2 regions of the Lentzea sp. NPDC051838 genome follow, and region 2 is predicted to be linked to the other one. Evidence: riboswitches for the same ligand, from Rfam matches in the RefSeq annotation. Region 2 holds a riboswitch; the other holds the start of a gene.

Region 1 (3,821 bases), on a different contig from region 2:
ACGAGCCGGTCGCCCCGCCGGTCGAGAAGACCAACGACCCGAACATGAACGCGGGCGAGCAGAAGGTCACCGACCCGGGCGAGGCCGGCGAGCAGATCGCCACCTACCGCGTGACGGTCAAGAACGGCAAGGAGATCAGCCGCGAGAAGATCGGCGGCAAGGTCACCAAGGAGCCGAAGCCCAAGAAGGTCACCGTAGGCACCAAGCCGCTGCCCGACGGCGCGGTCTGGGACCGCCTCGCCGGCTGCGAGGCAGGCGGCCGCTGGGACATCAACACGGGCAACGGCTACTACGGCGGCCTCCAGTTCTCGGCCAGCACCTGGGCCTCGAACGGCGGCACCGTCTACGCCCAGCTCCCGCACCAGGCGACCCGCGAGCAGCAGATCGCCATCGCCACCAAGCTCCGCGACCGCGCGGGCGGCACCTACGGCGCGTGGCCGGGCTGCCGCGCCAAGCTGGGCCTGCCGTAACCGGCACTCCCACTCGCACTGCTCGATGAGGCCGCTCCTGGTTCGCCAGGGGCGGCCTTCGTCGTGTCTGGGGTCAAGCACCCGCCAATGCAACGCCAGAGGGCGCGGTGGCGGGTGCTGGCCTGTCGTTGTCGGCCAAGCCCGGTTTCGGTCCAGACCACGAGCTGAACCCAGCCCACCCTCGAACTACGGTCAACCCAGAGCCTCCACGACCCACGCGCGGATCGCGTGAGTCGTGTCCCGAGGGGAGATCCAGCCACCTGGTGACGCCACAGCCGGAGGGCGGGACATGCGTGCGGCACCCGCCCTCCGGCCCAAGCCCACCGCTCCCAACCTCACCTGCGAGAATGCTCAAGTGAGCCTGCTGGGACCCTCCGAAGTGCGAAAACTGGCCGAAGAGCTGGGCATCCGTCCCACCAAGAAACTGGGCCAGAACTTCGTGCACGACCCCAACACGGTCCGCAAGATCGTCGCCGCGGCCGACCTCACCGAGGACGACGTCGTCCTGGAAGTGGGCCCGGGCCTGGGCTCCCTCACGCTGGCCCTGCTCCCCAACGCCAAGCAGGTCGTAGCCGTGGAGATCGACCCACCGCTCGCGCAACGGCTGCCGCGGACGGCGCAGGAGATGGACCCGGAGAACGCGGCCAAGCTGCACGTGGTCCTCAAAGACGCCATGAAGGTCACCCAGGACGATCTCCCGGTCCAGCCGACCGCGATCGTCGCGAACCTCCCGTACAACGTCGCGGTTCCGGTGGTGCTGCACCTCCTCCACGAGCTCCCGACGCTCGACAAGGGTCTGGTCATGGTCCAGGCCGAGGTGGCGGACAGGATGGCCGCGAAGCCGGGCAGCAAGATCTACGGCGTCCCCAGCGTGAAGCTCGCCTGGTACGCCGACGCGAAGAAGGCGGGCCCGGTCGGCAGGAACGTCTTCTGGCCCGCTCCCAACGTGGACAGCGGCCTGGTCTGGTTCCACCGCCACGAAAAGCCACTCTCCACAGTGGACAAGACCCGTCTCTTCCAGATCGTCGACGCGGCCTTCGCGCAGCGCCGGAAGACGTTGAGGGCAGCCCTCAAGGGATGGGCCACGACCAACCAGGTCAACGTCGACGAGCTGCTCGAGAAGGCCGGCATCGACCCGCAGGCCAGGGGCGAGCAGCTGAGCGTGATCGACTTCATCCGGATCGCGGAGGTCTAGGCCGGGGATCCTTCGGCCAACAGTGTGATCTGTCGAACGAATCCGAATCTGGCTTGCGCAACCGAACGTGCGTCCGGTTGACTGCTACTTGCCATCCGGAGCGACTGAGAGACCTGGCTCTACGACGTCGCAGCAACCACCCGCTGGATGCGGGCAGGTGCTAACGCCAGGACCGATGGAGGATCACATGGGTACCACGCGAATGCTCACGCGCCGGCGAGTCGTCGACCAGTGCCGCCGCACCGCTTCTGCATGTCGTCGCCACCTCGTCTAAGGCGCCTTTTCACAGTCCTTTGACGCGCACTCGCACGAAGAGTGGCGCACACACCTGAGCAGAAACTTCGACCGCGCACAGCCCAAGAGGCGTGTGTGCCGTCGCGCGCAGCCGTGGAGCAGAAGTGATCACTGTCGAAAACCTCACCAAGTCCTTCCAGGGTGTCAACGCCCTCAACGGCGTGACCCTCGACGTCGAGGCGGGCACCGTGCTCGGCGTGGTCGGCCCGAGCGGGGCCGGCAAGTCGACGCTCGCCCGGTGCGTCGCGCTGCTGGAGCGGCCCGACTCGGGTGCGATCCGCGTCGACGGCACGGACATCACCAGCCTCGACGGATCGGCTCTGAGGGCCGCCCGCAGGCAGATCGGCGTTGTGCCGCAGGGAGATTCGCTGCTCAGGCAGCGCACCGCGGCGGGTAACATCGCCCTCCCGCTCGAGAGCGCCGGCGTTCCCGGACCGCAGCGCCGCACCCGTGTGGGCGAGCTGCTGGACCTCGTCGGCCTGACCGACAAGGCCGCCTCCTACCCCGACCAGCTGTCCGGCGGGCAGCGTCAGCGCATCGCCGTGGCGCGCGCACTCGCCGCGAACCCGTCCGTGCTGCTCGCCGACGAGCCCACGTCCGCCCTGGACCCGGAGACCACCGGTTCCGTGCTGACCGTGCTCGACCGTGCGCGCGCTGAGCTGGGTGTGACCGTGCTCGTCGTCACGCACGACATGGGTGTGGTCCGGAAGATCTGCGATGACGTCGCCGTGCTGGAGCAGGGCCGCGTCGTCGAGCACGGCAAGGTCCTCAGCCTGGTCAGCGACGCCGGCAGCCGCACGAGCAGCGCGTTGCTGCCCGCCGTCGACCTCAACCCGATCAACGAGAACGCCTACGACCGCGTCGCGGACGTCGTGCTCGTCGGGTTCGCCGCGGTCGGCGCGCTGCTGCCCGAGGTGTCGCACCGGTTCGGCGTCGAGCTGAACATCGTCGGTGGCGGCCTCACGCGGCTGGGCGAGACGCCGGTCGCGCGGTTCCGCCTCGGCCTGAACGGCGAGCGGTCCGACTCCGCGCTGGAGTGGATCGGCGAGGCCGGCGGCGCTGTGCAGAGGTCCCTGAAGGGGCCGCAGGGAGTAGCTGCGTGAAGTCTGCAACACCCTGGCCCGACGTCGTGAACTACCTCGTCGAGGCCACCGGGGAGACGCTGTACATGGTCGGCGTCTCCACCGTGATCGCCACAGCTTTCGGAATTCCGGTCGGGGTTTGGCTGCAGCTCACCGCCAAGGGCGGGCTGCGGCCGAACGCCGCGGTGCACCGCGTTCTCGGCTTCATCACCGACCTGGGTCGCTCGATGCCGTTCATCGTGCTGCTCGTCGCGCTCACGTCGGTCACCCGCCTGCTCGTCGGCGGATCCATCGGCAGTACAGCGGTCATCGTGCCGTTGGCGGTCGGCGCGATCCCCTTCGTCGGGCGGCTCGTCCAGAACATCCTGTCCGAGGTGCACGTGACCGTGGTCGAGGCCGCGGTCACGACCGGTGCCTCGACGCTCCGGATCGTGCGCAGTGTGCTGATCCGCGAGTCGCTGCCCGCGCTGATCAACGCCATCGGCGTCACCGTGATCGCCCTGATCGGGTACTCCGCGATGGCGGGCGTGATCGGCGGCGGTGGCCTCGGCGACCTGGCCATCCGCGAGGGCTACCAGCGCTTCAACGACCGGATCCTGTGGAGCACCGTGGCGTGGCTCGCCGTGCTCACGACGGTGATCCAGCTCGGCTTCACCCGTGCCGCCCGTGCGTCCGACCGGCGCCGGCACGCCTCCGTCTGAACCACTCGTAATTTCTCAAAAGGAACGTAATGCGTATTCGTGCTGCCCTGATCGCGGTTGCTTTGACCAGTTTGACCGC
Region 2 (3,821 bases):
GGTGCCCCTGCACGATCGCGTGGTAGACCTTGTCGACGGTCCGCTCTTTGAAGGCGTGCTTCAAAGCCGAATAGGCGGACTCGGACTTGGCGACGACCATGACGCCCGTGGTGCCGACGTCGAGCCGGTGCACGACACCCTGGCGTTCGGCGGCACCGGACGTGGCGATGCGGTGGCCGGCGGCGGCGAGCCCGCCCACGACGGTCGGCCCGGTCCACCCTGGTGACGGGTGCACGGCGACGCCCACCGGCTTGTCGACCACGATGATGTCGTCGTCCTCGTGGATCACGACCAGGCCCTCGACCGGGATCGCCTGCACGGTGACCGGCTGCGGCGGAGCGGGCAGCGTGATCTCCAGCATCGCACCGGCCGTCAGCCGGTCGGACTTGCCCACGACCCTGCCGTCGATCAGCACGTCGTCGGCGTCGGCGATCGACGCGATCGCGGTGCGGGACAGACCCAGCAGCTTCGCGAGGCCCGCGTCGACACGCATGCCGTCCAGCCCGTCCGGAATGGGCAGCGTTCGGTAACCGCTCACGCGTCGACCTTCTTCTCTTCTTTGTGAACCGTCCCGTCGTAGTCGTGCTGCAGAAGCGCCAGCACCACGATCGTCGCGCCACCGCAGACGATCGCCATGTCGGCGACGTTGAACACCGGCCACACTCGGCCGAACGGGTCGAACAGCGACAGGAAGTCCACCACGTGGCCGCGCATCGGCCCAGGCTGCCGGAACAGCCGGTCGGCCAGGTTGCCGAGGGCCCCGCCCAGCACCAGCCCGAGCCCGACGGCCCACGGCTGGGAGCGGAGGTTGCGCGAGATCCAGAGGATGAACCCGGCGACGCCCAGCGCGATGAGCGCCAGGATCCACGTCATGCCCTCGGCCATGCCGAACGCGGCGCCGGGGTTGCGGACGAACGTCAGGTAGAGCACGCCGCCGAACAGCTTGATCGGGTCGGCACCCTCGAGGAACGCCACGGACAGGACTTTGGTGAGGACGTCCAGCGCCAGCACGACGGCGGCCAGCACCGCGAGGATCTTGATCCGCGGCTCGGGCAGCGAACCGCTGATCGCGAACTCCGGCTCGATGACGTCGTCGGAGGACACGACCCGCTCGGCGGCGGGCTTCTCCTCCTCGGCCGGCAGCTCCGCGACCACGGCCACGGCCTCGGTTTTGGTGTCCGCGCCGGCGTCGTCGGCTTCGTCGTCGGCGAGATCGACCCCGACGAACTCGTTGGACTTGCGATCCGCGACCGGCTTCGGCTCGCTGACCTGCTCTTCCGCAGGCTTCTCAGCGACCTCGTCGGCGGCCTTGGACTCGTCACTCACCAGGTCATTGTCCACTACCGGAACTACGCGAGGAACGGCGGCAGGGTTCGGCTGTCGTCCTCGGGCACCCAGCGGCCGTCGCGCTGCGTGTAGGTCCACTTCGGACCCTCGGTGACGAGAGTGCGCAGCGCGGCCACCAGGCGGTCGACGTGCTCGGCGGTCGTACCCAGGCCGATCGAGGCACGCACGGCGCGCTCCTCGTGCGATCCGGCCTGCTTGACGAGCCGCCCGACGATCACGTGGGCGCAGAACGCTCCGTCACGGACGCCGATGCCGTACTCGCAGGACAGCGCCGCCGCGAGGAAGCCCGCGTCGAAGCCGGAGATCGTGAAGCTCACGACGCCCACCTTGTCGGCGTCGGTCAGGATCGACAGCTCGCGGAAGCCAGGGATCGAGCGCAGCCCGTCCTGCAGGCGCGTCAGCAGCTCCTGCTCGTGCGCGACCGTCTGCTCCCAGTGCCGCGACAGGATCTCGCAGGCCGACGCCAGCGCGTGCACGCCGACGACGTTCGGGCTGCCGGCCTCGTGCCGCTCCGGCACCGCGGACCAGGCCACGCCGAGCCGGTCGCCGTGGTCGGTCACCTTGGCCGTCGCACCGCCGCCCACCAGGTACGGCTGAGCCTGCTGCAGCCAGTCCGCGCGACCCACCAGGACGCCGGCACCGAACGGCGCGTAGATCTTGTGGCCGGAGAACGCGATGTAGTCGACGCCCAGCTCACGGACGTTGATCGGGCGGTGCGGGGCGAGCTGCGCGGCGTCGAGCGCGATGCGCGCGCCGTGCCTGCGGGCGACCTTCGCGAGCTCCGCGACCGGCCACAGCTCCCCCGTGACGTTGGACGCCCCGGTGACGATCACGAGCCTCGGGCCGACCGGGGCGGCGGCAAGAGCCCGGTCCAGCGCGACAACAGCAGCGCCGGACGACGACGGGGCGGGAATGCGCTGAACGTTCGGGCCACGCCACGGCAGCAGAGCGGCGTGGTGCTCGCTGTCGAACAGCACGACGGCGGTGTTGCGAGGAACGCTGCGCGCCAACAGGTTCAGCGAATCCGTGGTGTTGCGGGTGAAGACGACGGTGTCGGACGAGTGGGCGCCGACGAACTTGCGGATGCGGTCCCGCGCCTGCTCGTAGACGCGAGTGGAGACCTGGGAGGCGAACCCGGCGCCGCGGTGCACGCTGGCGTACCAGGGCAGCAGCTCGTCGACGGCGTCGCGCACCTCCTGCAGACAGGGCGCAGAGGCCGCGTGATCGAGGTTCGCATACGTCACGCGCTCTCCGGTGACGAGAGGAACGCGCAGGTCAGCGCCGACGACAGCGGGAACCGAGGTAACAGTCTGAGGGGTGATCGCGAGCGTCATCGAACTGCCTCCGAGGCCAGGGGCCCCGTTCTGCGAAGGCCCGCGCTTGACCGGCGCCCCACGCGCCGGACCAGGTCCTCACCAAGGGCACCCCACCGCGGTTGGAGGGTTGCCGGCCAGCAAGCTTGGGCTTGACGCTGGCTCTCATGACCTGCCGATGACGTTAGCGGAGCCTCGCGGCGGAAGTCGACCACCGATCACATGCTGAGAAGCCTCGGAGACCGAGCTAGTCGCCTGTCTCGCCCTTCCACCGTGCGTAGCGACCGGCCCGGTCCACGGCACGTATGCGCCGCTCAGCGGCATCGCGCGCCTCTTCGGTGGTCACGATGAGCAACTGGTCGTCGACCTGCAGCCGAGTCGTCGGCTGTGGCGTGAAACTCTTCCCCGACCGCACCACGAGGCTCACCGTGGCGCCGCTCGGCAGCCGCAGCTCGGTCATGTAGACGCCGTGCAGCTTCGACCCGCGCTGGATGTGCACCTGCAGCAGCTCGGCGCCCAGCTCGTCCAACGGCGAGGAGTCGACCTGCACCTCCTGCGCCTCGTGCAGGTTCACCAGCCCGAGCCGCCGCGCGAGGAACGGCAACGTCGAACCCTGCACCGCCGTCAGCACGATGACCAGCACGAACACCGCGTCGACCAGGTCGCGCGCACCCTCGACGCCCTGGATCAACGGAATCAGCGCGAACACGATCGGCACGGCACCGCGCAGCCCCGACCAGGAGAGGAACGCCTGCTCCCGCCACGGCACCTTGAACGGCAGCGAGGCGAGCACGACCGACAGCGGCCGTGCCACGAACGTCAGCACCACGCCCGCGATCAGCGCGGGAACCAGCGCGTCGAGCAGCCGCGACGGCGAGGCGTACAGGCCGAGTAAGACGAAGAGCCCGATCTGGGCGAGCCATCCCAGCCCCTCGGCGAACGAGAGGGTGTCGGCGCGGTGCGGCAGGCGGGCGTTACCGAGGGCGAGCGCGGCGACGTAGACGGCGAGGAAGCCGGACGCGTGCACCAGATCGCCTGCGGTGTAAGCGATCACGCACACGGCGACGGTGGCGAGTGGGTACAAGCCGGTGGCGGGAAGCGCCGCGCGTCTCAGTGCCGCCGCACCGAAAACGCCGAGCAGCACGCCGATGAGCGCGCCCG

Evidence for each region. A riboswitch is a leader RNA that binds a small molecule or an ion and turns the genes downstream of it on or off. The one in region 2 is predicted to bind S-adenosylmethionine.
Region 1: linked by a shared signal. The riboswitch ahead of AB0M24_RS41445 (methionine ABC transporter ATP-binding protein) and the one ahead of AB0M24_RS35295 (aminotransferase class V-fold PLP-dependent enzyme) in region 2 are both predicted to bind S-adenosylmethionine.

The regions. Positions count from the first base shown of each region.
Region 1 is NZ_JBFAYI010000035.1:76,378-80,198, forward strand. It holds gene AB0M24_RS41435 (transglycosylase family protein) at 1-470, shown strand, start outside; gene rsmA (16S rRNA (adenine(1518)-N(6)/adenine(1519)-N(6))-dimethyltransferase RsmA) at 832-1,665, shown strand; SAM riboswitch class I at 1,754-1,847, shown strand; gene AB0M24_RS41445 (methionine ABC transporter ATP-binding protein) at 2,064-3,062, shown strand; gene AB0M24_RS41450 (methionine ABC transporter permease) at 3,059-3,742, shown strand; gene AB0M24_RS41455 (MetQ/NlpA family ABC transporter substrate-binding protein) at 3,772-3,821, shown strand, end outside.
Region 2 is NZ_JBFAYI010000024.1:14,997-18,817, reverse strand. It holds gene AB0M24_RS35305 (RluA family pseudouridine synthase) at 1-493, opposite strand, end outside; gene lspA (signal peptidase II) at 535-1,326, opposite strand; gene AB0M24_RS35295 (aminotransferase class V-fold PLP-dependent enzyme) at 1,350-2,681, opposite strand; SAM riboswitch class IV at 2,719-2,833, opposite strand; gene AB0M24_RS35290 (potassium/proton antiporter) at 2,908-3,821, opposite strand, start outside.